Regions from separate parts of the Ligilactobacillus murinus genome, predicted to be linked through region 2. Evidence: predicted binding sites of a transcription regulator. Region 2 holds the regulator's gene; each other region holds the start of a gene.
The links. The regulator NrdR, encoded in region 2, represses ribonucleotide reductase genes. The targets are predictions, from matches to a motif close to ACACNATATATNGTGT.
Positions count from the first base shown of each region.

Region 1: the regulator NrdR is predicted to act here: its motif matches at 6,968-6,983, upstream of CPS94_RS09355 (deoxynucleoside kinase).
Region 3: the regulator NrdR is predicted to act here: its motif matches at 6,870-6,885, upstream of nrdH (glutaredoxin-like protein NrdH).

Region 1 is NZ_CP023565.1:1,908,646-1,919,254, forward strand. It holds gene CPS94_RS09340 (Rib/alpha-like domain-containing protein) at 1-4,485, shown strand, start outside; gene CPS94_RS09345 (universal stress protein) at 4,611-5,084, opposite strand; gene CPS94_RS09350 (CPBP family intramembrane glutamic endopeptidase) at 5,157-6,044, opposite strand; gene CPS94_RS09355 (deoxynucleoside kinase) at 6,102-6,848, opposite strand; gene CPS94_RS09360 (nucleoside 2-deoxyribosyltransferase) at 7,068-7,544, shown strand; gene CPS94_RS09365 (hypothetical protein) at 7,689-7,916, shown strand; gene CPS94_RS09370 (ATP-dependent Clp protease ATP-binding subunit) at 8,076-10,223, shown strand; gene CPS94_RS09375 (5-formyltetrahydrofolate cyclo-ligase) at 10,327-10,609, shown strand, end outside.
Region 2 is NZ_CP023565.1:475,379-485,987, forward strand. It holds gene polA (DNA polymerase I) at 1-2,127, shown strand, start outside; gene mutM (DNA-formamidopyrimidine glycosylase) at 2,147-2,977, shown strand; gene coaE (dephospho-CoA kinase) at 2,974-3,579, shown strand; gene nrdR (transcriptional regulator NrdR) at 3,597-4,067, shown strand; gene CPS94_RS02375 (replication initiation and membrane attachment family protein) at 4,085-5,452, shown strand; gene dnaI (primosomal protein DnaI) at 5,469-6,398, shown strand; gene thrS (threonine--tRNA ligase) at 6,693-8,645, shown strand; gene CPS94_RS11530 (hypothetical protein) at 8,713-8,958, opposite strand; gene bamE (outer membrane protein assembly factor BamE domain-containing protein) at 8,955-9,389, opposite strand; gene CPS94_RS11540 (hypothetical protein) at 9,609-9,809, shown strand; gene CPS94_RS02395 (hypothetical protein) at 9,822-10,385, shown strand.
Region 3 is NZ_CP023565.1:1,338,354-1,348,962, reverse strand. It holds gene CPS94_RS06820 (glutathione S-transferase family protein) at 1-281, shown strand, start outside; gene mprF (bifunctional lysylphosphatidylglycerol flippase/synthetase MprF) at 373-2,958, shown strand; gene nrdF (class 1b ribonucleoside-diphosphate reductase subunit beta) at 3,091-4,041, opposite strand; gene nrdE (class 1b ribonucleoside-diphosphate reductase subunit alpha) at 4,057-6,228, opposite strand; gene nrdI (class Ib ribonucleoside-diphosphate reductase assembly flavoprotein NrdI) at 6,218-6,592, opposite strand; gene nrdH (glutaredoxin-like protein NrdH) at 6,589-6,819, opposite strand; gene apf (aggregation-promoting factor) at 6,988-7,578, opposite strand; gene CPS94_RS06785 (acetate/propionate family kinase) at 7,818-8,993, shown strand; gene CPS94_RS06780 (hypothetical protein) at 9,528-9,722, opposite strand; gene CPS94_RS11710 (hypothetical protein) at 10,343-10,477, opposite strand.

The sequences.
Region 1 (10,609 bases), 860 kb from region 2:
TTTATCGCAAGCGTACCGATGGCTGATTCTTATGTCCCAGCATATGAAGAATTAGCTGGTACGATCGGTCAGGATACGACCCCAGTGACACCGACATTTACCGATGCGACAGGTCAAGCTACAACAGCGCCAACAGGTACGAAGTTTACCCCAGCTGCTGATGCGGATATTCCAGCTGATATCAAAGCAACTGTGCCAGCCGATGCCAAAGTGCTTGATCCAGCCGATGTTACGATCGATGAAACGACAGGTGCAGTTACAGTTAAGGGTAATGCTTTGACAGGTAAAGGCACATATGTCACCCCAGTTCAAGTGACCTATCCAGATGGTTCTAAGGACTTTGTTTATGTCACTGTCAATGTAGCAAATGATGCAGCTACGACCTTTGAAGCTACTGGTGGCGAACTGACTAAAGACTTTGGTCAAGCGCCAACGCCAGAAGAGATCTTAGGTAAAGTAACGACCAACTACCCAGATACACTAAATGACCGACCAACAATGGCGATCAAAGAAGGGACGACCTTGCCAGATGGACAAACTGCGGGCGACTTTGATATTCCAGTAGTAGTAACCTATCCAGATGGTTCGACTGATGAAGTTACTGTTAAAGTAACGATCAAAACCCCGATCGCTGATGATTATGATGTGACTGGTGGCCAATTAAATAAAGAACTTGGTAGTCCAACCACTGCTGAAGAAGTGACCAGCAAAGTGACATTTACTGAGACTGGTAAGACTGATCCGATCGCAACCCCAGCAGGGGCAACGATCACAGTGGACGACCCAGCTGGTCTACCAGATGGCAATACAGCTGGAGTTTATGATGTTCCAGTAACGGTAACGTATCCAGATGGCACAACGGACAAGACAAATGTCAAAGTCGTAGTAGGTAACGTGATCCCGATCACTGATCCAACGCAACCGACCCCAGAAGGCTATGTGCGTGTGACCTTTGATCAGGGTGCAAATGGTACTTTTGCAGCTGATGCTAAGACGATGTTTGATGTTAAAGTTGGGACGGCAATGACAGAAGTACCAGTTCCGACTGTAACGCCAGCAGCTGATTACTTGCATACTGGCTGGAGCCCAGAATTAGCAGAGACTGTTACGGATGCAGCTAATTATGTGGCTCAATACAAGATCAAAGACAATGTTCAATATGTTGTTGAGGGTGGTACCATCAATAAAGCCTTTGGCGATCCAACCACGGCTGATGAAGTGATCGGAGCTGTGATCACAGGTTATCCGACAGATAAAACTCCACAACCAACGATCACAGTGGATGATCCAACTAAATTGCCAAATGGTACCGAAGCTGGTGAATTTGATATTCCAGTAACAGTGACCTTCCCAGATGGCACAACGTCGACTACGACAGTCAAAGTTATCGTAATGGATAAGGTCATTGATCGGACAAATGACCCAAATGCTCCGACCCCAGAAGGTTATGTCAGAGTAACATTTGATGCTGGTACAAATGGTAAATTTGCTGATGGTGCAAGCTATGTCTTTGATGTTCGTGAAGGCACGCCAGCAAGTGAAGTTACCGTTCCAACGATCGAACCAGCAGAAGGTTATGTTCAAAATGGTTGGGATCCAGTCTTGCCAGATACCTTTACCACAGGTGGAACTTTTGTAGCTCAATACAAAGTTGCGGCAACGGATGCAGATAAGTACGAACCAACTGGTAAAGATATCACAACCCCAGTGGGCGGCACCCCAGATCCAGGAGACGGAATTGCCAATAAGGGCGACCTTCCATCAGGCACGAAGTATGAATGGAAGACACCAGTAGACACGACGACACCAGGAGATAAGGAAGGTACGATCGTTGTAACGTATCCAGATGGCTCTAGTGAAGAAGTGACAGTAAAAGTCACGGTCACAGAAAACCCAACGGATGCAGATAAGTACGAACCAACTGGTAAAGATATCACAACCCCAGTGGGCGGTACTCCGGTAGCAGAAGAAGGTATCGGCAATGTGTCAGACCTTCCATCAGGTACGAAGTTTGACTGGAAGACACCAGTGGATACAACAACACCAGGTGAAAAGGAAGGCACGATCGTTGTGACGTATCCAGATGGTTCGAGTGAAGAAGTGACAGTGAAAGTCACAGTCACAGAAAACCCAACGGATGCAGATAAGTACGAACCAGTTGGTAAAGACATCACAACGCCAGTGGGTGGTACTCCGGTAGCAGAAGAAGGTATCGGCAATGTGTCAGACCTTCCATCAGGTACGAAGTTTGACTGGAAGACACCAGTGGATACAACAACACCAGGTGAAAAGGAAGGCACGATCGTTGTGACGTATCCAGATGGTTCGAGTGAAGAAGTGACAGTGAAAGTCACAGTCACAGAAAACCCAACGGATGCAGATAAGTATGAACCAACTGGTAAAGATATCACAACGCCAGTGGGTGGTACTCCGGTAGCAGAAGAAGGTATCGGCAATGTGTCAGACCTTCCATCAGGTACGAAGTTTGACTGGAAGACACCAGTGGATACAACAACACCAGGTGAAAAGGAAGGCACGATCGTTGTGACGTATCCAGATGGTTCGAGTGAAGAAGTGACAGTGAAAGTCACAGTCACAGAAAACCCAACGGATGCAGATAAGTACGAACCAACTGGTAAAGACATCACAACGCCAGTGGGTGGTACCCCAGAACCAGGAGACGGAATTGCCAATAAGGGCGACCTTCCATCAGGTACGAAGTATGAATGGAAGACACCAGTAGACACAACGACACCAGGAGAAAAAGAAGGTACGATCGTTGTGACGTATCCAGACGGTTCGAGTGAAGAAGTGACAGTGAAAGTCACAGTCACAGAAAACCTAACGGATGCAGATAAGTACGAACCAACTGGTAAAGATATCACAACGCCAGTGGGTGGTACCCCAGAACCAGGAGACGGAATTGCCAATAAGGGCGACCTTCCATCAGGTACGAAGTTTGACTGGAAGACACCAGTGGATACAACAACACCAGGTGAAAAGGAAGGCACGATCGTTGTGACGTATCCAGATGGTTCGAGTGAAGAAGTGACAGTGAAAGTCACAGTCACAGAAAACCCAACGGATGCAGATAAGTACGAACCAACTGGTAAAGATATCACAACGCCAGTGGGTGGTACCCCAGAACCAGGAGACGGAATTGCCAATAAGGGCGACCTTCCATCAGGTACGAAGTATGGGTGGAAGACACCAGTAGACACAACGACACCAGGAGAAAAAGAAGGTACGATCGTTGTGACGTATCCAGACGGTTCGAGTGAAGAAGTGACAGTGAAAGTCACGGTCACAGAAACTCCAACGGATGCAGATAAGTATGAACCAGTTGGTAAAGACATCACAACGCCAGTGGGTGGCACACCAGAACCAGGAGACGGAATTGCCAATAAGGGCGAGCTTCCACCAGATACGAAGTATGAATGGAAGACACCAGTAGACACAACGACACCAGGAGAAAAAGAAGGTACGATCGTTGTGACGTATCCAGATGGTTCGAGTGAAGAAGTGACAGTGAAAGTCACGGTCACAGAAACCCCAACGGATGCAGATAAGTATGAACCAGTTGGTAAAGACATCACAACGCCAGTGGGAGGCACACCAGAACCAGGAGACGGAATTGCTAATAAGGGCGAGCTTCCACCAGGTACGAAGTATGAATGGAAGACACCAGTAGACACGACGACACCAGGAGATAAGGAAGGTACGATCGTTGTGACGTATCCAGATGGCTCTAGTGAAGAAGTCAACGTGAAGGTCAAAGTTGGTACTGATGCAGATCTGTATGATCCAGCTGGTAAAGACATCACAACGCCAGTGGGAGGCACACCAGAACCAGGAGACGGAATTGCCAATAAGGGCGACCTTCCATCAGGTACGAAATTCGAATGGAAGACTCCAGTGGATACAACGACACCGGGAGAAAAAGATGGCACGATCGTTGTGACGTATCCAGACGGCTCGACTGATGAGATCACAGTGAAGATCACAGTTACAGCTAACAAGACTGATGCCGATAAGAACGAACCGATCACTAAGCCGATCGAAGTCATTCAAGGGCAAGTACCAGATGCTAAAGATGCGATCGCAAACTTAGGCGATCTGCCAGCTGGTACTAAAGTCGAATGGGTCGAAATGCCAGATACTTCTAAAGTAGGCATGTTCAAAGCGTTAGTCAAAGTCACGTATCCAGACGGCTCGGTTGACATCGTTGAAACAACGATCACGGTCAAAGCCAAAGCAACTGCTGGTGGACAAACACCAAGTACTCCAAGTCAAAAAACAGAGGCACCAGTAGCACCCCCAACAACTAACAAGCAAACACTACCAAATGCAACTAAGACTGAGTTACCACAAACGGGTGATTCAGACGATCAAAAGGCTAAAGTACTTGGGGCAGCTTTAACTGGCTTGGCAGGACTTGTAGGTTTAGGTGCTTTGAAAAACAAGAAGAAACGTGAAGAAGAATAAGCGTTGACCTTTTAGCTAGGACTTACCCAGCCTAAAAGAGGCAGGCTATTTCAAGTGATTTGAAATATGCCTGCCTTTTTGTGTACAAAAAATAAGACCTTGAGTCGTTTCAAGGCCTTAAATGATCATTTCAAGTTTTCTTCAGTGGAGCGAGCCACTAACACATCGCATTTAGCTGCTCGGGTCACATGAGAAGCAACAGAACCAGTCACGATGCGGTGCAAGAAGCTCTTGCCAGTTGAACCAACGATGATCATGTCGATGTTGTATTCAGGTTGAAAATCTTCGGTGATCACGATCTTAGGATTGCCAAAACGAATGTGGACATTGATCTGATCAGTCTTAAAACCGTGCTTTTCAATGAGTTCTTCACGCAATTTGAGTAAATAAGCTTCGTTTTCTTGTTCGATCCGATGGATCTGTTCCCCATCTAAAGCGATCCCGGCGCCACCGTATTCGAGTGAATTGAGGTCTAAGACACGTAAAATATCTAAATGAGCTTCATTTCTTTTAGTTACATCGATCGCAGTTTCTAACGCGACATCGGAACCCTTAGAACCATCGATCGCTACTAATACACGTTCATAATTAAGTGCCATCATGCATCACCTTACCTTTATCTCTTTATTTAATGATACTCCCTTGGCTTAAATATCTGCAAGCGATATCCCTTAGTGAAGCGGAGTCAAACCAGCTAGCATTTCTAATAAGCAGATCACAAGTAAGATCATGAAAGGAAGATTGAACAAAGCGCTCCTTATGACGGAATAGTCGATCGGGGCAAATAATTTTTGACGTTGTGTATGCCAAAAACGATATAAATAATAAAGTCCCCCGAGTGCTAAACTTCCCATGATAATGGTGCTGATAGTTGTGGCAGTATTTTCTGAGAATAACTGTAAAAAACGGTCTAAAAAATCAGCTAGAACCATATTATTAAAGATATGGACAGCGATCGCATATTTGAGACCGTAACTCACAGTAATATAACCGAGCAAAAGTCCTAAAATGAAAGCGAAGGGTGTCTGGACGATGTTACCATGGTAGATGCCAAATAAAATGGCTGAAAAAATAATTGCAAAGCGAACACCATAGCGTTTGAAGTTTTGCAAAAGAAAACCGCGAAATAAGATCTCTTCTCCAAACGGGGCTAAAAATGATCCATAGATAAACATCGAGAGCGTTTCATTAGCTCCAGTAGCACTTTCTTCTTGGTTTTGAGCACTCAGATGAAAGAAGTTTAAAAGCATCTCGATCAAGGTACTGTTGTAGCTGAAAATGATCTGTGTCAGACCTAAAAAGCAGACCCATTGAAAAATTTTGTGGGCAGTTGGTTGGCGATAAACATCAAAAAGTTGGCGTTGAGTCTTTTTATTTGTGGCAACAAAGATGATGAATAATTCAGCTGCAACTGCAAAAAAGTATGGGACGCCACTTTCATCGGGATTTTCTGGATTTAAGATGCTAAGTGCTTGTAAAATAGCAATATTAAATGCTATTAAACAGGAAAGGCCGACCCAAAGTGTCTTTTTGAGATCTTTACGTTCAGTTTTTTCCATATAACAAAACCTTCTTTCATAAAAAATAGAGCTGAGAAAGTACTCTCAGCTCTATTATCACCCAACTTCATTTAATAATTCAAGATGTTGTTTCTTTAGGTCGGCAAGTTGTTCTTTACTGATCTTGTTTAGTTCGTAAAGCTTTTCTTCGATTTGTTCTAAGACTGCGATCCGATCAGCCACACTGCCAACAAAATCGTATTTGTCGCCATCAATGATCAAAAGTGGCGAAGAATCGTACTCTTCCATCCAAATATCGTAATGACGTAAAAGACGTTGGTAGTATTCAACTAAGGAAGGATCACGTTCGACTAGTTCATAATCACGACCGCGTTTTTCGATTCGTTTTAACATTGTATCGTAGGACACTTTGATCGTGATCATCAAATCAGGTGACTTCTTATGGGATGCAAATGGTAGTTCTTCCATCATATTTGAAAGTAAGCTCTTGTAGATGTCATATTCGACTTTAGTTGCGTTACCCATTTCGGTGTTCATCTTCATGAAGATCTCGTCTTCGTAGATCGAGCGGTCCAAGATGTTGTTGTCTTCTTGCATAGCAGCCTTGATCATTGCAAAACGGCGGTTTAAGAAAAATGTTTGCAAGAGATAGGCATATGGGTTAGTTGCCTCTTTATCGCCAGCTGCGCGTTTTTTAGCAGCGATCTCGTTACCTTTGTAGAAGATAGGTAAAACAGGGTTGTCTTTGACGGGTTCGTAATAGGCTTTAGTGCCTAATTCTTGAGCTAAGATTTCGGTTAAACTCGACTTCCCAGAGCCGATGATTCCTGATAGTGTGATCAAAATGATTGAAGCATCCTTTCCTATAAGATCTGGTTAGTGTTAAATTATTTAAGTACCTCTACAATCATACTCGGAAATCGCGTAAAAATAAAGCGTATCTTGTGTTTTTTTAAAATTAACCACAACATGTTGTGGGGGGATTGAAGAGAGTGCAATAACTTGCTTTTACTGATTTTAGTCACGTATACTGAAAATATATTTATCCTAGGAGGAACTAAAATGAAATCTGTATATCTTGCATCACCATTTTTTAGTCCAGCTCAAAAAGAACGGATCGCTAAAGTTAAAGCTGCTTTGAGCAATAATAAAACGATCGATCCAAAAAATATCTTTATTCCTCATGAACATGAATATAAAGCAGCTGAATTTGGCAGCTTTGAGTGGCAAAAAGCTACTTTTGGCCTTGATACTAACCAGATCGATGCGAGCGATGTAGTCGTAGCGATCGTGGACTACAAATTAGAAGAGACTAAAGAAAACGAACCAGACTCAGGGACAGCCTTTGAGATCGGTTATGCTTATGCGACTAAGACACCAGTGATCGTTGTGCAATTTGATCCGGAAAAAGAAGTCAACTTGATGATCGCCCAAGGTTTGACAGCTTATTTTGATGTTACAAAAGAAGGTTTGGCAGCTTTGGAAGAATATGATTTTGACGAATTGATGCCAAAATTCTGTCCTCGTCCTGTGATCTAAATAAGTTTGCCTAGCTCCTACTATGTGGTAGGGGTTATTTTTTTATAAAAAATAAAGTTTAAAAAAATATTTCACATTTGTGGTATTTTACACTTGTGAAATATCACAAATGTGGTATAATTATTTTTGTGGAGGTGAGGACCAATGGAGATCGACATCAAAGGTTACCTGCGTGAAAAGGAATTGACTATTTATGAGGTATCCAAGAGGTCAGGTTATGGTTATACGACCCTTCATAAATCGTTCAACAAGCAACAAACTCGTGCAACTTCCCTGAATTTGCGTGATCTTGACGCCCTAGCTAGGGCACAGCATGCAACGATGTGGCAAGTTTTGCAAGAGCTTGAAGAAAACTATATGAATTGGAAGTAATGTAGTATTACGATTTATGATTCTAAAAGGCTCTGGTTGTTCGCTTGGGCTTTTTTCTGCAGACAGGTGTTTTTGTTTGCAATGCAAAATTATAAGTTGTATATTACAAGCGTTATAAATTTAAAAAATTATTTAAGTAAAAAAAGCGAGGGATTATTTATGGCTAGATATACAGATCCATTTGGAGACATGGACGACATCTTTAATCAATTATGGGGTAACAATGGTTTAAGTTCAGAAAGTAGCCGCTACATGATCAATGGTCATGAAGTTACACCTGAAGAATTCAGACAATATCGTCAAACAGGTCGCTTGCCAAATCAAGCTCAACAACAAGCTGCTCAAGCTCAACAAGCTGCAATGCAACAACAAGCTGGCCAACAAGAAGGTAGTGTTTTGCAAAAGCTTGGTCGTAATTTGACACAAGATGCACGTGAAGGAAAGTTAGATCCAGTTATTGGACGTAAAAAAGAGATCCAAGAAGCAGCTGAGATCCTAGCACGTCGTACGAAGAACAACCCTGTTTTAGTTGGGGATGCTGGTGTTGGTAAAACAGCTGTTGTTGAAGGCTTAGCTCAAGCGATCGTAAACGGTGATGTACCAGCTGCGATCAAGAATAAAGAGATCGTAAGCATTGATATTTCTTCACTTGAAGCTGGGACACAATATCGTGGTAGTTTTGAAGAAAACATCCAAAACTTGGTCAATGAAGTTAAAGAAGCTGGCAACATCATCTTGTTCTTTGATGAGATCCACCAAATTTTGGGTGCTGGTTCGACTGGTGGTGATAGTGGTTCGAAAGGTTTAGCTGATATTTTGAAACCTGCATTGTCTCGTGGCGAAATTTCGGTTATCGGTGCAACGACACAAGATGAATACCGTAACACTATTTTGAAAAATGCTGCTTTAGCACGGCGTTTCAATGAAGTTGTCGTTAATGAACCAACACCAGAAGATACCTTCAAGATCTTGGAAGGTATCCGTAAACTTTACGAAGATCACCACAATGTTGTCTTATCAGACGATGTTTTGAAAGCAGCGGTTGACTTCTCAGTCCAATATATCCCACAACGGACATTACCTGATAAGGCGATCGACTTAGTAGATATGACGGCTGCTCACTTAGCCTCACAACACACGGTCACAGATGCTAAGCAGATCGAAGCTGAGATCAAGAAAGCTAAAGATGAACAACAAGCAGCTGCTGATAAAGAAGACTACGAAGAAGCTTTGAATGTTAAAGCTAAGATCGATGAATTAGAAGCAAAATTAAACAGCAATTCGGAAGCCCAAAAAGTTACCGCAACAGTTGATGATGTTGCTCAATCCGTTGAACGTTTGACAGGTATTCCTGTATCTAAAATGGGTGCAAGTGATATCGAACGCTTACGTAACATCGAAAGTCGCTTGAAGGGCAAAGTTATCGGTCAAGATGAAGCTGTTGAAGCTGTTTCACGTGCTATCCGTCGTAACCGTGCAGGCTTTGATGATGGCAACCGTCCAATTGGTTCCTTCTTATTCGTTGGATCTACAGGTGTTGGTAAGACTGAATTAGCTAAACAATTAGCTTATGACATGTTTGGCAATAAAGACGCGATCATCCGCTTAGATATGTCTGAATACTCAGATCGGACAGCTGTTTCTAAGTTGATCGGAACAACAGCAGGCTATGTTGGCTATGATGACAACAGTAACACTTTGACTGAACGTGTTCGTCGTCAACCATACTCGATCGTTTTGTTAGATGAGATCGAAAAGGCTGATCCTCAAGTTATCACCTTGTTATTACAAGTACTTGATGATGGTCGCTTAACAGATGGTCAAGGTAATACGGTCAACTTCAAGAACACAGTGATCATTGCAACTTCAAACGCTGGATTTGGTAACGAAGCTTTGACAGGCGATGAAGAAAAAGACGAAGAGATCATGAAGAAGTTAGCTCCATACTTCAGACCTGAATTCTTGAACCGTTTCAACGCGGTCATCGAATTTTCACACTTGACTAAGGAAGACTTGCATCACATCGTTGACTTGATGTTAGCTGATGTAAACCGCAACTTGGCTAAGAAGGGCTTAGACTTAGAAGTTTCTGAACCTGCTAAGGAATTCTTGATCGAACAAGGTTACGATGAAGCTATGGGTGCTCGTCCATTGCGTCGTGTCATTGAACAACAAATTCGTGACAAAGTAACTGATTTCTACTTGGATAACGTTGATGTTAAGCATTTAGAAGCAGATATGAAAGATGGAGTTTTAGTTATCGCAGAACGTAAAGAAGCTGCTGCTGAAGCAGAAACAAAAGACTAAGATGTCTCCTAAACGATGAAATAACACACTTGAGCAACCGTCAGTTCTTGACGGTTGCTTTTTTTGGATTGAATGGCTTATGCTTGAAATGAGGGGGATACTAATGCAGACTAAAATAGAATTTCGTAAACAACAATTAAAAAAATTAACCAGTGCGACGCTAGAGACTAAAGCTTCTGGAAGTAAGTTAGCCAAAAAATTATTTACTACAGATATTTGGCAACAAGCACAAACGGTCGGGCTAACGATGGCAGGCGACCTTGAAGTGCCGACTGAGGTGATAAGTATCCAAGCTAAACGTGAGGGGAAAAAAGTTTTTTATCCGCGCACGCTGCCAAAACGCCAGATGGTCTTTTTACCAGCGAATACGGAAAAAGATTTTGAGA
Region 2 (10,609 bases):
GTTGATATGAAGGGCTTGACGGGTGACAGCTCAGATAACTATCCAGGGGTAACTAAAGTCGGTGAAAAGACTGCGATCAAACTTTTAAAACAATACGACACGATCGAAGGGATCTATGAAAACATTGAAGCGATGAAAAAGTCCAAGTTAAAAGAAAACTTGACCAATGATAGAGAGCTCGCATTTCAATGTAAAGATCTTGCGACGATCAGAAAAGATGCTCCAGTAGCCCTCACTTTAACTGAGACAACTTGGCCAGGAGCTAAAAAAGAAGATCTGCTCAAATTCTTTGAAGAGATGGATTTTAAGAGTTTCATCGCTCAATTACAAACTAGTTCAGCCGATGATGTCAGTGCAGGACCTACTTTGAGCAAATTAGAGGTCGAGGCTTTAGATGAAGCTAAGGTCGAAAAGTTAGTTTATGATAAAGCTTCAGATATCAGCTTTTATCTTGAACTAAGTGATGATAATTACCATACGGCTGACTTTTGGGGCTTTGGGCTTAAGATCGATGACCGCTATTATGCAACTAGAGATGTTGAGCTCTTAAAATTACCCAAACTAAAGCAATTACTGGAAGATCCAGCGATCCAAGTTGATGTATTTGATGGTAAACAGACCTATGTAGCCTTAAAGCGTATAGGTATTGAACTAAAAAATATCAATTTTGATTTACTTTTAGTCTCATATCTGCTAAATACCAGCGATAACAGCAATGATCTGGGAAATTTAGCCAAGCGTCATGACTACTTCGATGTTTTGACCGATGAAGAAGTCTATGGAAAAGGGTCTAAGCGCAAAGTTCCAGTTGATGATGCGATATATTTTGAGCACTTAGCGCATAAACTCAAAGCTATCTCAGAGCTAGAAGATAAGTTGATGAAAGAACTAGCTGAAAATGAGCAAGAAGATCTTTATTTTGAGATCGAACGTCCACTTTCTTTAGTCTTAGCGCAAATGGAGATCACTGGGATCAAAGTCGATCGTGAACGTTTAGATATCATGCAAAGTGAGTTTAAGGAACGTTTGAGTGAGTTAGAACAACAAATATATAACGAAGCTGGTGAGAAATTCAATATCAATTCACCTAAGCAACTTGGGGTGATCTTGTTTGAAAAATTAAAATTGCCAGTTGTTAAAAAGACTAAAACAGGCTACTCAACGGCTGTAGATGTCTTAGAAAAATTACGTGGGATGTCACCGATCATCGATAATATTTTAGCTTACCGTCAATTAGCTAAATTACAATCGACCTATGTTGAAGGCTTATTAAAAGTTATCGCAGCTGATGGTAAGGTCCACACACGTTATACACAAACTTTAACGGCAACTGGGCGTCTATCATCAGTTGATCCTAACTTGCAAAATATCCCTGTTCGTTTAGAAGAAGGACGTAAGATCCGGCAAGCATTTGTACCAAGTCATCCGGATTGGGAGATCTTTGCTTCTGATTATTCGCAGATCGAGTTACGGGTCTTAGCCCATATTTCAAAAGATCCGCACATGCAACAAGCTTTTAAAGATGATTTTGATATTCACGCTAATACTGCGATGCGTATCTTTGGATTAGATGATCCAAGCCAAGTTACAGCTAACATGCGTCGCCAAGCTAAAGCGGTCAACTTTGGGATCGTTTATGGGATCAGTGATTTTGGTTTGGCACAAAGTATCGGGAGTACCCGTAAGCAGGCAAAAGAGTTTATGGAGACGTATCTGGCCTCATTTCCTGGAGTACATGAATACATGCAAGATATCATTGAAAGTGCGCGCCAAAAAGGCTACGTTGAAACACTTTTCCATCGTCGGCGGTACCTTCCAGATATCAAGAGCAAAAATTACAACTTGCGCTCATTTGCAGAACGGACTGCGATGAATACTCCGATCCAAGGCAGTGCAGCTGATATCATCAAAGTTGCAATGATCAATATGCAACAAGCTTTAAAAGATGCAGGCTTAGAAGCCAAGATGTTGTTACAAGTACACGATGAGTTGATCTTTGAAGCACCTAAAGCAGAGATCTCTAAACTAAAAGAGTTAGTACCAAAGATCATGGATTCGGCCGTTGAACTTTCGGTCCCATTAAAGGTCGAAAGTGCTAGTGGTAAGACGTGGTTTGAGACTAAATAGTATAAGATGAGGTGAAAAAATGCCAGAGTTACCAGAAGTAGAGACAGTCCGGCGCGGCTTGCAAAAATTAGTTCTAGGTCAAAAGATCGCGCGCGTCGAAGTTTTATATCCTAAGATGATCGTTGGTGATGCTGACGATTTTAGAGCTAAATTAAAAGACCAAACACTTGAAAATATCCAACGGCGGGGTAAATATTTGCTCTTTAGGTTTTCAAATGGTCTTACCGTTGTATCCCATTTGCGCATGGAAGGTAAGTTTTATGTCAAAGAAGCGACTGATCCAGTCGACAAGCATACACATGTCATCTTTTATCTAACTGATGGTCGGCAGTTGCGCTATAACGATGTTCGTAAATTTGGGCGGATGCAATTAGTTCAAACGGGCAGTGAAGAAGATCTACTAGGTTTAGCCAAATTAGGACCTGAGCCAGTAGCTGAAACTTTTAAAGTTGCTGATTTTTATCAAAAACTACAAAAAAAGAAGAAAAATATCAAGACCGCCTTACTTGACCAGACTTTGGTCACGGGGTTAGGTAATATCTATGTTGATGAGGTGTTGTGGCAAAGTAAGATCCATCCGCAGACTATATGTCAAAAATTGACCTTAGAGCAAGCAACGACATTGCATGATAACATCATTACTGAATTAGCTAAGGCGATCGAAGCTGGTGGAACAACGATCAGAAGTTACACGGATGCTTTCCAAAAAACGGGCGCCTTTCAATTTGAACTAGATGTCTACGGTCAAACCGGTGAGCCGTGCAAACGTTGTGGTACAAAGATCCAAAAGATCGTGGTAGGACAACGAGGCACGCATTTTTGTCCGCAGTGTCAGCAGGTGGTAAAATGACATATATTTTAGGCTTGACTGGTGGGATCGGAATGGGCAAAACGACGATCAGTAATTTTTTGCAAACATTAGATTTTAAGATCCTTGATGCTGATGTGATCGCCCGAAAAGTCGTTGAACCAACGACGCCTGGTCTGGCTGAATTGCAAAAAACATTTGGACCTCAGATCATCCAAGCTGATCAGACTTTAGATCGGGCTAAGCTTGGTAAGCTCGTCTTTAGTGATCCTAAGAAATTAGCCCAATTAGACCAGATCATGCAGCCCTTGATCAAAGCTGAATATGAAAAACAGTTGGCCTTGGCTGAGCAACAGGGGCATAAAGTAGTTGTGATCGATGCCGCCTTATTATTCGAAAATGGTTATGCAGATCATTGTGATGCAGTTATCAATGTTGAAGTTCCTAAAGCAGTGCAACTAAAGCGGATCATGAAACGCGATCATTTGAGTGAAAAGGCGGCACTTGAGCGGATCGCTAGTCAAATGTCTGCTGAAAAAAGGCGGAATTTGGCTACAATTACAGTAGATAGTTCGGGAACAGTTGAAGAAACGCAAGCGCAAGTGATAAAATGGCTAAAGATAAATAATTTAATCGAGGATTAGGCAGTGAGGTAAAGATCATGAAGTGTCCAAATTGTCATCAAAATGGATCACGTGTAGTGGATAGCCGTCCCGCCGACAATGGACATGCTATTCGGCGCCGGCGGGAATGTGAAAATTGTGGTTTCCGTTTTACTACATTTGAAAGAGTAGAAGCAGCGCCACTATTAGTTATTAAGAAAAATGGTGCCAGAGAAGAATTTAATCGTGAAAAAGTCTTGCGTGGTGTTATGCGAGCAGCTGAAAAACGGCCTGTTGCAATGGATGAGATCCAAAATATCGTCGATCAAGTTGAAACAAAGATCCGTGCAGTCGGAGGTAATGAAGTTTCCAGTCAATTGATCGGTGAATATGTGATGGAGATCTTAGCTAATGTCGATGATATCGCCTATATCAGATTTGCTAGCGTCTATCGTGAGTTTAAAGATATGGCATCTTTTGCAAAGGAATTGCAAGACTTGATGGCACGTGATAACGAAAAAAATAAGTAGTTGGGGGATGTTAGGCGATGAGTGAAGGTTTAAGGCAGATGTCGCCTAAGGATGGTTACGTTGTCAATACTAAAGCCCATATCGGCTCGACAGAGTTCAAAGTCATTTTAAAGCTCTACCAGCCGTTGATGGGGGTCAATGCTTACGGTATTTATTCATTATTAGCGGCTAAAGTAGCTCAAACACCAGACTTGTTAGCGCGCCGGATGCATAAAGAGCTATTGGATATTTTGAGTTTAGGTTTACGTGACTTTTACGAAGCCCGGATCAGATTAGAAGCACTTGGACTATTGAAGACATTCGTTCAAAAAGATGAACTTGGTCAAGTGTTTATCTATGAGTTACAAGCCCCTTTGAGTGCCGAAGATTTCTTTAAAGATGACCTCTTGAGTATGCTTTTAGCCGATTCATTAGGGCAGATCCAATATGATGAGTTGAAACAAGAATTTGTCAAACCAGCTTTCACATATGCTAATGCTAAAGAGGTCACCAAGTCGCTTCTAGATGTCTTTACTGTGAAAAAGGATACATTACTCAAAAATTCACAGGTAAAAGTAACAGCTAAACCGGCTAAAAATCTCGTTGATTCAGTCGAAATCGATCTAGATATAGAATATTTAAAAGAGCTTTTAGCCCAATCTTTTGTGCCGGCAACTGAGATCAGCCGTTCACTTGAGACCTTAAAGTCGATCGCTTTATTATATGGTCTAAATGAACTAGAACTAGTCAAATTGCTCGAACAGGCACTAAATGTCAAGGACGATAAAGTCGATCTTGAACTTGTCAAGAAATTAGCCACTCAGCAATTTGATCGGCAATTCAAAGAGCTAACACCGAAAGAAGCTAAAGCGACCGCACCGATCGATCCAGCGGTGAGTGCGGAATTGACGCAAACTGATTTAGCGCTGATCGCTGTTTCAAAACAATATCTGCCGCTTGAATTCATCGAAGAACTCAAACGGCAAAAGAATAGTTTTGTGACGAATTTAGAGCGATATACGGTCAAAACTCTAGTTGAAAAACAAGTTTTACCCAATGCGGTGATCAATGTCTTGTTGCACTATTATTTGATCGCTCAAAATAACACGATGTTAGAAGATAAAGTGGCTAATCGTTTTACTAAAGCTGCCGCTAAGTTAGCCGAAAAGAAGATCAAGACCCCAGAAGAAGCAATGGTCTACATGCGTGAGGCTAACCAGAAAGCTCGTGAAAAGAAACAACCAAAAAAATATTATGGGCGAAAACAGCAGATCGTACAAAAAGAAACCTTGCCGGACTGGGCAAAAGATGAAAAAGAACCTAAAGCTAAACCAACTAAAGCGGATAAACAGGTACTAAATGCTCAGATAGACGAATTATTGGCACAGCTAGAACAAAGTGAATAGGAAGGCGGTGGCTAAAATGGAAGATCTAGGCAAGAATTTGACTGAGCAGATGCAAAGAAATAATTGGAACGAGCGCTATCAAAAGCTGATCACCGAGATCTTGCAGGATACCGAGGTGCGGACTTTTTTGGCTGAAAACAGTCAAACTTTGACACAGGCAGATGTGATGAAAAGTGCGAGTAAATTGTATGAGTTTGTGACTTTAAAAAAGCAGATAGCTCAAGGTAAACAGACTTTTGCACCAGGCTATCTACCGACACTTGCGATCAGCAATCACCGGATCGAAGTCGTGTACGTTCCTACAGCTGAGCTCAAAGCTAGGCGCGAGCAAAAAGCTTTGGAAGCGCGTGTTAAGACGATCAATCTACCGCGTAGTGTTCGTAAAGCGCAGTTAAAAGATTATGAGCGCAGTGATGAACGCATGGAAGCTTTAAAAGCAGCTTTGGATTTTGTCAATAGTTACTCTAAAAAACCAAAAGAATTTCACAAGGGTCTGTATTTAGAAGGCAGTTTTGGTGTGGGTAAGACCTATCTTTTAGCAGCGATCGCTAACGATCTAGCTAAAAGGGGCTATCAAACGACTTTGGTGCATTTTCCATCGTTTGCTGTTGAGATCAAAAGTTCGATCAGTAAAAATCAAACGACAGAGTATATCGATAGTTTAAAAAAAGCACAGGTCTTGATGATCGATGATATCGGGGCTGATTCTTTGAGTAGCTGGCTAAGAGATGATGTTTTAGGGGTCATCTTACAATATCGGATGCAAGAAGAGTTACCGACCTTTTTTAGCTCGAATCTCTCGTTGACACAGTTAGAACAGCAGTATTTGACGGTCAACAATCGGGGGGAAGCCGAGCCTTTGAAGGCCAAGCGCATTATGGAACGGATCAAATTTTTGGCCGATGAATATCATGTTGTAGGAAAAAATCGCCGAAATCCGGAATAATGACTTGAAATTAAAGAGGTTTCGTGCTTAAATAGGAATTACATTAAGTAAAAGACAAACGGCAAATCAATTCAGGGAAAGAGACCTTTGACTGCAAGTCTCTTAAAGAGGAGCTTACCACTTTTATCACGATAGCCTACTGCAAAGGTAGGACGGCTCGTTTCCGTTATCGACGATCAAGAGAGGGTCAACTGACCTTGAAATTGGGTGGAACCGCGTTAAAGACGCCCCTAGTGTTCAATGGAGCACTAGGGGCTCTTTTATGTCTTGGCAAAAAATAAGGAGGATCATATAATGTCAGAGATCAATGTTAAGTTTCCAGATGGTGCTGTAAAACAATTTGTAGCTGGAACAACAACACAAGATATCGCAAAATCTATCAGCATCAGCTTAGCTAAGAAGTCTGTTGCAGGTGAATTTAACGGTAAATTAGTGGATTACAACGAACCTTTAAACGAAGATGGTGAGATCAAGATCATCACGAAAGATTCTGATGAAGGAATGAACGTGTTATGGCAAACAGCAGCTAATGTTTTAGCTAGTGCTTTGCATAGCCTTTATCCAGAAATGAAGTTTGGTCAAGGTGAGGCCTTAGACCATGGTTTCTTCTTTGATACAGATAATGCAGCTGGTCAAGTGGCTGAAGCTGATTTTGAAAAGATCGAACAAAAGATGCAAGCGATCATCAAGCAAAACTTACCGATCGAACGTGTTGAATATACAGAAGAAGAAGCTTTGCAATTAGTTGATGGTGATCAATACCAAACTGAATTAGTCAAAGAGATCGCTGCTGATAACGCTGGTAAAGTCGTAGCTCATAAATTGGGTGATTTCAATGACTTCTCATTTGGACCACAATTGGCTTCAACTGGTGCGATCAAAGTGTTCCAATTACTTTCAGTGGCTGGGGCTTACTGGAAAGGTGCTTCAAGCAACCCAATGTTACAACGTATCTATGGGACAGCTTTTTACAAGCAAAAAGACCTTGATGCTGAATTACAACGTCGAAAAGAAGCACGTGAACGTGACCACCGTGTGATCGGTAACAATTTAGATCTTTTCTTTGTTGATCCTAAAGTCGGTGCCGGTCTACCATACTGGATGCCAAATGGGGCTACGATCCGTCGTACGATCGAACGTTATATCATCGATAAAGAAGTTGCTCGTGGCTACGAACATGTTTACACACCAATTCTAGCTAATGTTGATCTTTACAAACAGTCTGGTCACTGGGATCACTACCGCGAAGATATGTTCCCACCAATGGACATGGGTGATGGCGAATTACTTGAATTGCGTCCGATGAACTGCCCATCTCATATTCAAGTTTACAACCACCATATTCGTTCATACCGTGATCTTCCATTACGGATCGCTGAACTAGGGATGATGCACCGGTATGAAAAATCAGGTGCTTTGACAGGTCTTTCGCGGGTACGTGAAATGACATTAAATGATGGTCATACTTTCGTAGCTCCAGATCAGATCGAAGAAGAATTCAAGCGGACACTTCAATTGATGGTCGATGTTTACCATGACTTTGACATCAAGGACTACCGTTTCCGTTTGAGCTACCGTGATCCTGAAAACACACATAAGTACTACGATGATGATGAAATGTGGGAAAAATCTCAACGGATGTTAAAAGCAGCTATGGATGATCTTGGCTTGGATTACTTTGAAGCTGAAGGTGAAGCTGCTTTCTACGGTCCTAAATTAGACGTTCAAACTAAGACTGCTCTTGGTGGAGAAGAAACACTTTCCACGATCCAATTGGACTTCTTGTTACCTGAACGTTTCGATCTCAAATATACTGGGGCTGATGGTGAAGAACACCGTCCAGTTATGATCCACCGTGGTATCGTATCAACGATGGAACGTTTCACAGCTTACTTGACAGAAATGTACAAGGGTGCTTTCCCAACATGGTTAGCTCCAAAGCAAGTTGAGATCATTCCAGTCAAGAATGAGCTTCACATGGATTATGCACGTCAATTGAGCTCAAAATTGGGAGCACATCAGATCCGTGTAAGTATCGATGATCGTAACGAAAAGATGGGTTACAAGATCCGTCAAGCTCAAGTGATGAAGACGCCATATACTTTAGTTGTTGGTGACCAAGAAGTGGCTGACGGTACAGTGACTGTTCGTAAATACGGCAGTGAAAAGACTGAAACAATGACCCAAGATGAATTTAGAAACCTTATCTTACACGACATTGAAACTTACAGCCGTAAAGAAGATTAATATAATCAACTTAGCAATATAGAAAAAGCGAGTGATCAGATCTAGGGTCGCTCGCTTTTTCTATATTTTATTGGTGTTGGTCGTGCCATTTGTATAGAGTCAGTTGTTCATCTTGAGAGCTCCCGATCTTGTGACCATTTTCGTAAAATTCTAGTTCGATATCTTTTTGATCATAGCGATGCAAAAATGACTTTCCTAGTTCAGCAACTTTTTTAGCGATCACGTCTTTTTCATGGTTTGGTGTAGCATTAAAACCATTTACAGCGGTCACTTTCAATTCATCATCACCGTCAAACGTCACTTTTTTGATCATCGTGCTCCAGGCAAATTCTGTCTGTCCGGCTCTAGCGTATTGTGCAGCTTGTTTGAAATAATCCTTAAAAGCAGTATTGATATTTTGGCGTTTTGTTTTAGTCGTAGCTTTTTTATGACGCTATTTTTGGCACTGATCACAGACTTATCGCTGACATTTTCTAAAGTATCTTTTTTGAAGACTAAGGATACACTAGAGGTGTCTTTTACTGGATACGTCCAGATATTATCTTCATATTTATCATGTACTGGTTTACCTAAAATATCGATCACTTGGCGCTTATTCATCCCCAATTTGATCTGCTTGAAATTTTTTGTATTATTGGTCGTAGCAGCCTGTATCGTTTGGAGTTTTGGTTGGGATGTAAATGATCCGACAAGTCCGATACTTAAGCAAGTAAGACTAAGTACGAGTCCATTTTTAAATTTCATGTCGTTCACCTCTAATGTCTATCTTATTCTTCTTACTTCAAAGTATCAAAGATTTTTACCTATATTTTGTCATATTAGCCAAAACAAATAAGTGTTCAGGTTAATTAAGTGAACTTGCCCCAATATTTTGTCGATTTAGCCATTTTTATGCAGAGACAAAAAAGAAGTGGTAGCATTTATTTAAGTGTTGGTGGAAAACATTGAAATGGGGATCGTAATATGCAAAAGGTAGTTAGTTATTTTAGATTATTATTTCAAACGTATAAGATGTTTTTCAAAGCAACTTTATTGGTTGCGTTAACTGTGGTTATTTTGACACCATTAGAAGCTTTGGCGCCTGTGTTGGCAGTACGAGCTGGTCAACAATTAGTAGATCTATTGAACGAACAGCGACCGTATATGTACTTCTTTGTATTATGAGCATTTGCAACTTTGATCAGCCAAGTTTTACCAGTTGTTGGGACTAATTTTCAAGGAATGTTGACGGATAAATTGACCGGCTTTATCAAATTATCGATGATGCGCAAGTCGCAACAGTTACACTCATTGGAATTATTTGACGATAGTGATTTTTTTGATGATCTAGAAGTTCTAAATGAAGGTGCTAGCTGGCGCCCAGTCAACTTGATCGTCTTTGGAGTTTCGATCTTACGTGAAAGTATAATATTGTGGGGGATGTTACTTTTATTAGGCAAATATAATATCTGGTTAGCTTTGTTGCTCGTAGCTGTTTTGATCCCCCAAATATTAGTTGCTTATCGGATCCAACAAGAGGCGTTTGAAACGATGGTGACTCGGAGTGAACAAGCACGTAAATTAAATTATTTGAGCTCTTTGCTCTTGGAAAGAACTGATGCCAAAGAAGTTCGATTATTTGAGATGTTTTCAGCTGTGATCGCACGTTATCAAAAATTATTTACGCTTGCGCAAAAAAATGTTGATCAGTTCCGCCGAAAACAGATGCTATTAGCATTGATCTTTTTAACAAAGATCTAGTCCGTATCGAAAAAGAATGGGTAGATCAACGAACAAAAGGTGAGAAACCAACTAGATTACTTGATATATTTCCCAAAATAAAATATGATCCTAGTGAAGTTGTAAAAAAGGATGATTTTGTTGATCCTTATATCGGCAAATACTATGATAATGCAGCTGAAGTATTTACTATGGGTATTCAAGGGATTTTTGAGACATCTGAACTATATGTGAATAAATGGGAT
Region 3 (10,609 bases), 860 kb from region 2:
AGGCGTATTTACTGGGTGATGCACCCGTTGAGACTGACTGGAAACTCTTTACTTTCTTAGTACGCTTTGATATCGTCTTTTATGGGCTATACAAATGTAACCTCAAACTTTTGAGTGCTTATCCTAATTTATGGCGCTATGTTCGGCAATTGTATAATACACCAGGCGTAGCAGAGACAGTTAACTTTGAGCATATCAAAGTTCATCATTATCGCGGACAATTAGACTTAAATCCATCGGGGATCGTACCGATAGGACCAAAAGAAGACTGGAGTTTATAACTTCTCAAGGTCACCTGTTATGGGTGGCCTTTTTTTAGTGGGGCATATGGTATAATTAAGAAAGTATAAATTACAAGGGGGTCTTACAAAAATGAAGCAAGCATTTCAGCAGGTGAAAAGCTTCGTTGAAAAAAGAGCAACTATTCTGAAATTAATTTTTGTCCTTTCAGTATTGATTTTTGTAACTTTTGAAATCGGAAAAATTTTTCGCGAGGTCGATTGGTATCAAGTAAAACAAGGGCTCGCAGATCAATCATTGTTTAGCATTATTTTAATGCTTGGTGCTGGTATTATTGCGGTCAGTCCTATGCTGTTGTATGATTTTTCGATCGTTAAATTTTTACCAGATAAATACAGTCCGTGGTATATCTTACGCAGTGGGTGGATCACCAATACCGCGACAAACATTGCTGGCTTTGGTGGCTTTTTAGGAGCAGCTTTACGGGCTGATTTTTATCACAAAAATGCTAGTAAAAAGCAGGTCATCTATGCATTATCTAAGATCGCCTTATTTTTATTAGCAGGTCTATCGCTATACTGTTGGGTCTCACTAGGCTTGATCTTTTGGTTTGATCTAGGACCACATTTAAAGGGATATTGGCCTTGGCTGATCGGTGGTGGCTTGTATTTTCCGCTCTTGTTTTTAACGACTAAATTCAAGCAAGGTGATTTCTTTAAGGATCTGACTTTAAAAAGAGAACTGATCTTGATCTTAGCTTCATTATTAGAATGGGGTTTTGCAGCGTTATTTTTCATCTTTATCGGTGAACAACTCGGAATACATGCGAATTATGCTGCTGTCTTAGCGTTGTATTTTACAGGATCGGTATTAGGGATCATCTCTATGGTGCCAGGGGGCCTAGGCTCATTTGATGTTTTCATGATGATCGGATTACTACCATTTGGCGTCACGACGGAACAAGCCGTGATCTGGCTCTTGTTTTTCCGTTTGTTTTATTACATCATTCCTTTTGGGATCGGCTTGAGCTTTTTTGTCCACTATGCAGGCAGTCAAGTCAATCATAAGTTAAATGGGATCCCTAAGTTGATCTTGCAAAAGACGGCCCATATGTTATTGACCGCTTTTTTATATGTTTCTGGGATCTTATTATTATTAGAAGCAGCTATTCCTAATTGGGCATATTCAAATTCATTTTTAGCAAAACTATATCCGTACACCTTTTTATTTATTAACCAGTTGACTGATATCGTATTTGCATTTGCCTTGATCGGGATGGCGCGTGGGATCGAAGCTAAGGTCAAAAAAGCATATTGGCCGACCTTGATCGTTTTAGTGATCGGGATCGTTAATACTTTGTGGCGCGTTTATACCCCAACTTTAGCTATTTTTTTAGGTGTGATCTTAGTGATGGTCGCCTTGTCACGTAAAGAGCTCTACCGTAAGCAACTACGCTATTCGATCACTAAAAAGATCGTGGACGGCTCGATCTTTGCTGGGATCTTTTTCTTGTATGCGATCGTTGGGTTTATCAACTCACCAAGTTATATCAATCATCATCGTGTGCCAACGATCTTTTTATTTCCGGCGCAAAGTATCTGGCTTTCTGGCTTTTTAGGTCTTTTACTTGCAGCGTGTGTTTTATTATTGATCAGTAACTATTTGTGCAGTGGGAAAGATATTTTTGCAAATGTTGGTTTTGATAAAAAACGGGTGCGTGCGGTGATCGAAAAATTTGGCGGTAATGAAGTTAGTCACCTAGCCTTTTTGCAGGATAAAGAGTTATATTTTTACACAGAAGACGGCGAAGATAAACTCTTTTTCATGTACCGGATCAAGACCGATAAATTGATCATCATGGGTGAACCGGTGGGAGATCATGCTTATCTCCAAGAAGCTGTTCAAGCGTTCATGCAAGAAGCGGATAATTATGACTATCAGTTGGTCTTTTATGAGATCAATGAGAGCTTTACGATGTTATTACATGAATACGGCTTTGACTTTATCAAGACGGGTGAAGAAGGCTTAGTCAAGCTCAGTGAATTTACGCTCCAAGGTAAAAAACGGCGGGCGCAACGTGCTTTGATGAACAAATTTGAACGTGAAGGCTATGAATTTAGCTTTATTGAACCACCATTTACTGATGAGTTGATGGCTGAACTTCAAGCTGTCTCGGATAGTTGGTTAGGTAAACAAGTAGAAAAGGGCTTTTCACTAGGCTTCTTTGATGAAGATTATTTGAATGAAGCTCCAGTCTGTTTGATCCGTGATGCTTCAGGTAAACTGGTCGCATTTGCGTCGATGATGCCAATGGATGAAAAGACATTATCGATCGATCTGATGCGTCACAGTCAAGATGCACCCTCTGGGATCATGGATAAGATCTTTATCAGTTTATTCGAGTATGGAAAAGAACAGGGCTATGAATACTTTGATATGGGGATGGCGCCGTTATCAAATGTTGGTGAATCACGCTTTAGCTTTATCGGTGAACGAGTTGCGCGCTTTGTCTTTGAATATGGTGATCGTTTCTATGCTTTTCAAGGTTTACGTTCCTATAAGAACAAATATGTTACGAAATGGAGCGCCAAATATACGGCTTATCGGAAACGGACTTCGCTAGTCGATGCGATGATCTTGGTGACGATGACTGTCAACCAAAAACATCTCAAAAAGGACAACAGACGTAATTTGCTCTTACCGAGATTTTTACAATAGACATTGAGCATTCAGGTGTATGCCTGGATGTTTTTTACTTTTGGTGATAATTGCAAATTACAGTAAATAACAAAGTTCCCATCATGAGGCGTAGTTTCACCTCATGATGGGAACTTTGTTATTTATAGGGTATTAAAATTCATAGTCACTGTCTTGCATAGCTTCAACGTTACCAAGTAAGTAACCATTACCAACTTGGGAGAAGAAGTCATGATTGGAAGTCGAAGTTGAGATCCCGTTCATAACGACAGGATTAACATCTTCGGCGGTATCAGGGAAGAGCGGATCCATCCCTAGATTCATCAAAGCCTTATTAGCATTGTAACGTAAAAAGACCAAAACATCATCGCTCCAGCCGACTTGATCATAGAGTAAATGGGTGTATTTTTCTTCATTTTCGTAGAGATCATACAAAAGTTCATACATCCAGCCTTTGAATTCTTCTTGTTCTTCTTCGGATAATTCGTTAAAGCCCAATTGGAACTTGTAGCCGATATAAGTTCCGTGTACAGATTCGTCACGCAAGATCAACTTGATGATCTCCGCTACGTTAGCGAGTTTATTATGCCCTAACCAGTAGAGTGGAGTGTAGAAACCAGAGTAAAAGAGAAATGTTTCCAAGAATACGGAAGCAACTTTCTTTTGTAAAGGTGTTCCGTTTTGATAGATATCATTGATCTTTTGTGCTTTGTATTGCAAGATCTCATTTGAATCAGTCCAAGCAAAGATCTCTGCGATCTCTTTAGGCGTATTCAAAGTTGAAAAGATCGAGGAGTAACTCTTAGCGTGCACTGATTCCATAAATTCGATATTGTTGAAGACGGCTTCTTCTTGTTGCGTCCGGATATCTTTTTTAAGCGCTGCGATCCCATCTTGAGATTGCAAAGTATCTAATAATGTTAAGCCCCCAAAGACTTTAGCCACAACATCTTTATCAGCAGCGGAAAATTCCCGCCAATCGGCTAAGTCATTTGAAAGAGGGATCCGAGTATCTAACCAAAATTGTTCGGTCAATTTTTCCCAAGTTGCTTTATCGATCTGGTCTTCTAAATTGTTCCAGTTGATTGCCTTATAGTTTTCCATTTTTCAAATACCTCACTAAATTACACAGCTTTCGCATTCGTTGACTCCGACTTCATCTTGTGTATCAGTGAACGTGCGGACATAATAGATCGACTTGATCTGTTTATGGTGAGCATAGTTACGAAGGATCGAGAGGTCACGAGTCGTCATCTTATCAGTTCGGCCATCTTTCCATTCATAGAGTCCAGCTGGGATCGAAGAACGCATAAAGAGCGTTAAACTCATTCCTTGATCAACATGTTGTTGTGCGGATGCATAAGTATCGATCACTTTACGCATGTCTAGATCGTAAGCCGAAGTGTAGTATGGTAAAGTCTCGTTTGAAAGATATGGTGCAGGATAATAAATCTTACCGATCTTTCTTTCCTGGCGTTCTTCGATCTTGTTGATGATCGGTTGAAGGGATGCAGTCGTATCATTGATATATGAGATCGAACCATTTGGTGCTACGGCTAAGCGGTTTTGATGGTAGAGTCCATCTTGTTTGACTGCTTGACTCAATTTTTCCCAATCGGCTTTAGTTGGAATGAAGATATCTTTGAAGAGTGCTTTGACTTTTTCAAAATGTGGTGTAAAGTCTTTTGTCAAATACTTAGTGAAGTATTTACCATTAGCATAATCACTTTCTTCAAAACCAACAAAGCTAGTTTGGCGTTCTTTGGCGAGCTTGTTGGAAGCAACTAAGGTCCAGTAGTTGAGCAACATAAAGTATAAGCTGGTAAATTCCAAAGCTTCTGGTGAACCATAGTGCATTTGATTTTTAGCTAAAAAGGCATGTAAGCCCATAGCGCCTAGACCGATCGTGTGAGCTTGGCGGTTGCCGTGTTGCACAGATGGGACAACATCGATATCTGAATGATCGGTCACAAAGGTCAAAGCGCGTGTCATGGCTTCGACAGAGCGCCCAAAATCAGGGGAGTCCATCAAATTAGTGATATTAGTCGAGCCCAAGTTACAGCTGATATCAGTTCCTAAGACATCATAGCCTTGTTGATTATTAACTAAAGATGGTGTTTGAACTTGCAAGATCTCAGAGCAAAGATTGCTGGTGATGATCTTACCTTTGATCGGGTTGGCTTTATTAGCTGTATCGACATTGACGATATAAGGATAGCCAGATTCTTGTTGTAATTTTGAGATCTCTTCTTCGAGCAAGCGAGCAGAGATCTTCTTTTTAGCGATATCAGGGTCGTTGACTAAGTTATCGTATTGCGCTGTAATATCGACATAAGAGAAAGGTGTGCCATATTTTCTTTCGACATCGTATGGATCAAAGAGATACATATCAGCATTTTGCTTGGCTAATTCGTAGAACTTATCGGGTACAAGCACCCCTAAAGATAATGTCTTGACCCGGATCTTTTCATCGGCATTTTCTTTTTTAGAAGCTAAAAAGTCGATGATATCGGGATGGAAAACATTTAGATAAACGACACCAGCCCCTTGACGTTGGCCTAACTGATTGGAGTAAGAAAAACTATCTTCGAGTAATTTCATGACAGGCACGACCCCAGAAGCAGCCCCCTTGATCCCTTTGATCGGTGCTCCAGCTGAACGAAGATTACTCAAGGTGATCCCGACGCCACCTCCGATCCGTGAGAGTTGAAGTGCGGAGTTGATCACTCGGCCGATCGAATTCATATCATCGGTAACTTGTAAAACAAAACAAGAAACTAATTCACCACGTCTGGCCCGCCCAGCATTCAAAAAGCTTGGAGTTGCTGGTTGATAACGTTGGTGAACGATCTCATCAGCTAGTTGAAGTGCTAAGCTTTCATCACCGTCAGCAAAGTACAAAGCATTGATCGCAGCTCGGTCGATGAAACTTTCCAAGTAATAACTACCATCATCGGTTTTTAGCGCATATTGGGTATAAAACTTGTAAGCTGCCATAAAGGTCTTGAAACGAAAATCAGCTGCTTCTAACTGCGCATAGAGCTTTTCAATAAAGGCAAAATCGTATTTTTGGATAAATTGTGTTTCAAGATAGTTATTGTCTAGCAAATAGTCAAAGCGTTCCTTAAGTGAAGCAAAGGTCATCGTATTAGGAATGACATTTTCCTTGAAAAAGGCGCTTAAAGCTGCTTTGTCTTGGTCGAGTTGGATCTGACCGTTTAAGGGAATGTTGACCCGGTTGTTTAGATCGTAGTACGTAACGTTGTTGATATCGATATCTTTAAGACTCAAGTTTATTCACCGCTTCCTTGAAATTTTGGACATCTGTGGGTGTTCCATTGAATTCAAATGAATAGAGCACAGGAACATTAAATTTTTTAGCCAAGTTTTTAGCTGTAAAAATAAATAACTCTGCAAAATTACGGTTGCCGGTCCCGACGATCCCTTTTAATGATGCAGCGTTATTTGCGTATTCTAAAAATTCAGTTACAGGGTAAGTGATCTCATCTTCATAGGTCGGTACGATCAAGACGAAAGGTTCATTTACCATAAAAAGTGGGTCCACCGGATCGATCTCAGTGGCATCGACGGTAGGTCCAAGTTTTTTGATGAAGCGTCGGGTCTGCCCGGTGACGCTAAAATAAATTATTTTCATTGAGCTGCCAGCTTCTTTAAGAGATCAGGCCGGAAACCATTGATGATCGGTGCATGATCTTGTTCTAAAACTGGAACTGTGCGTAAACCTTTTTCTTTTAGGTAGTTGATATATTCTGGATGATCGGAGATATTATGTTCTCCAAATTCAATATTATTCTCCATTAAAAACTTCTTGGTCATCTTGCATTGGATGCAGTTATCTTTTGTATATAGATCTAAAGCCATCAGAATAAAACCCCTTCTAATTTGATTGTGATATCAGTATACCACAATTTACACAACATGTAGTATAAATTTTACTCTGCTAATCGCTAGATATTGTGTTATTGGCTTAACCACGCAAAAAACGGACTCAAAATTTTTTTGAGTCCGTAAAGTTATATTTAACTGATATTAGTACCAGCCGTTAGCAAGCCAAAATGACTTAGCTGCTTGCCAAGAACCGTAACGATTGGCAACATAGTTATCGGCTACACGTTCTTGGTTTTCTGGGGAGTAATCTCCGCCAAGGTAAGAATTAGTCAATTGATACTTACCGTAGTAACGGCCGTTTTGAGCGGTATAAGAACCACCTGATTCAACGTTAGCGATCCAAGCTTTAGCACTTGCTTCAGCATCGTTTACTGGCGTTTGTGGAGTCGTTGTTTGCACTTGTTGTGTTTGTTGTTGTGCAGGTTGTGCTTCTTGGACTTGAGTTTGAGCTTGTGGAGCTGCTTGTGCAGGTTGAGCTTGTTGTTGTGCAGCTTGTGAAGCTTCAGCTAAAACGTTGCTACCAACTTCTAAGCGTTGACCAACGAAGATCAAGTTTACATCTTGTAATTTGTTAGCTTGTTGGATCGCATCGATCGTTGTGTTGTATTTAAGGGCTAATTCAGATACTGTATCGCCGGCTTTAACGACAACTTCATCAGCATTTGCTGTTTGGCCCAATGCAACTAAACCAGATAACGCGGCAGCTCCCGTAATAACTTTCTTCATTTCCATAAGTAAACTCTCCTTAAAAAAATATTTAATATTTACTTGTTTTTCATTTATCTACACTAGCAGTATACATTTTTTATATAACATACATATTCCGATAAAATTACAATTTGTCACGTTTATGTAACAAACAGATTAATTATTGTCAAATTCCACAAAAATAGAATACATATAGGAAAATAAAGTATCTTTTTGAATTTTACTTTTTAAGTTATACTTAAAAGTATCGGAGGTGCGCAGAAATGCCAAAAATTTTGTTAATGAATGCCGGAAGTTCATCAGTTAAATGGAAATTATTTGAATTGACCGATGAATCAGTCGTCGCTAAAGGCTTAGTGGAGCGAATGTTAGCCCCAGGTTCAAAGTTTGAGATCAAATATGGAGATCAGACGTATCAAGAAACACAAGATGGCCTATCTTATGAAAAAGCAGCTGAAATGATCATTGAAAAGATCCAAGAGTTAAAGATCACCTCTTTAGCTGATATTAAATGTGTTGGGCATCGTGTCGTAGCTGGGGGAACTAAATTCACGCAAGCTACTAAGATGGATCAAGCAGCGATCAAAGAAGTCTTAGCCTTGAGTGACCATGCTCCATTACATAATCCAATGGAAGCAAAATACATCGAATTGATGCAACAAGTCATGCCGGATACCCCACAATATGCGGTCTTTGACAGCCAGTTCTTTACCCAAATGCCAGAAGAAAATGCGATCTTTAGTTTACCATATGAGCTAACGCAAAAATATGGGATCAGACGCTATGGCGAACACGGGATCAGTCATGAATATTTAGCGCAAAAGACAGCTGAGCTTTTGGAAAAACCATTGGCTGACCTCAAATTGATCACTTTGCACTTGGGTAGTGGGTCATCTGTTTCAGCGGTCAAAGATGGAAAATCTTTTGCCAGTTCAATGGGCTTTACGCCTTTGACAGGCCTAACGATGGGGACTCGGGCTGGTGATGTTGATCCTTCGATCGTGCCATTTTTAATGAAGAAACTCGATAAAACAGCTGATGAAGTTCTTGAGCTCTTTAACCAAAAGTCAGGACTATTAGGCTTGTCAGGCTATTCGGATGATATGCGTGATATCAAAGCTAATCAAGCCGATCAACGTTGCAAGTTAGCCTTAGATGTTTATTTAAATAAGATCGTGTCCTATGTCGGAAGTTATTTTGCCCAATTAGGTGGCGCCGATGTGTTGGTCTTTGCCGGTGGGATCGGGGAAAACAACCCGTGGTTACGGGCTGATGTTTGCCAACGCTTAGCTTGTTTAGGTGTTCAATTAGACCAAGAGCTAAATGAAGCTGGCCATGAAGGTGTGATCTCAACTGAAAACTCAAAAGTCAAAGTGATGTTAGTGCCAACTAACGAAGAACTCGCAATGGTCCAACAGATCAAGGTCCAACTAGACTGATAATTATGTTATAAGATAGCTAACCCTTGTTATATCGCCTTTTTGACGGTTTAAAAGGCTTTTTAGGGTCTCCCTTTAAAGTAACGTGTCTAAAAAGCGATTAAAAATGATTTAAAAGAGACCCTGAGAGAGACCCCGGAAGAGTCGGGCTAGGTGGTTTAGAATAGTGCAAGATGTCAAGCGTTGGAAGTTCCAGCGCTTTTTTATTTTTACTTGGGTATGATATACTGAAAACAATCAAACAAGGCTAGCCAATTCCTAGATCGTCTACGGGCGCTAGGAAGCTTTTTTATTTTCTGATATATGCTATAATGTTGTTAGGGTTTCTCAATCGATTATAAATTTACCAATGTTTATAAAACAGTTCTTTGACGTCTTGCGATCATGCAAGGCGTTTTTATTTGCACCGTTGGGATGTGATCGCCCACAATTGGACAACGTGCATCCCTGAAACGTGATATAATACGTTTAACATGAGTTCCAAAGGTGGAACTTGCTAAGAAGTCTCTTGCAATCGTGCAGGGGGCTTTTTGCTTATTTGGGAAAGCGTTCGGCTAGTTTCTCATTAGCAAATGTGATCAACGCTTCTAAGTCTTCCTTGGTGGCTACTCTGCAGTAACTGCGTGCCATGGATCTTTTAGCAAGATAGTATTTGCGTGCTTTGTTCTTTTCGTTCCAGCGGTTGGAAGCGTCAAGCTGTGCTTTGCTGGTCTTCTTTTTCTCTGTCATTGGTGTAACTCCTTACTTGTAACGTTCGTCTGCGTCTTTGGTCATCTTATAGCCTATATAGGTCGTAAAACCTGAGTAGATGAGCAAGCCTATAAATGCGATCAGTTCAAATAAACTCATTTTATCACTTCCTTACTTGCGTTCTTATATTAAATATAATATACTTAGATACGAATAAGGGACTGATAGCCACCAACTACCAGCCCCCGAACGTGGATATTGAAACAGTGTTTTAGCTAGTCGCTACTTACGGCGATTAGCTTTTTTTATTGCCTTGTATGCTTCGGTACTTGCTAGGATAATCTTATCCAGCTTGTACGCTAGCACTAAGAGCAACGAAAGCAAAACGCTGTTCCTTTCTGTATTGAATTCCATAAACTCACCGCCTAACGTGTATTGATTAGTTGAATAGGCGTGCTTTATGTTTCAATACTCCACTAGACCAATTCAAAAGGTAGCTAGCCTTTATCCTTGACCATGTCCATATTATGTATTAAATTTCATATAAAAACAAGTATTTTATAGCATTTTTTTCAAACGATTTCATCATATAGCCATTCAGTAGAATGATCAATAAGGGATGTACCAGCAACTAAGCTAGTGCATCCCTTTTAATGTATTTAGATAGCTTCCAGCACTTTGAATAATAGCCAAAGTATCCCGATCATGATAAATGGCTCTGCAAAGTCTAACAACTCAGTTAGTAGCTCGGCTACCTTGTCCCGTAACTGTTCAACTGGTGACTTATCTTTCATCGTCTAACTCCTCAAGTCTTTTATCGATCATCAAGCTAAGGCGTTGCAAGTCGTGCCTGCTGGATAGATGCATGATGTAAAACCTAGAATACCAATGACGGCGTTTTAAATAAACGTTGATCGCTGTAACAA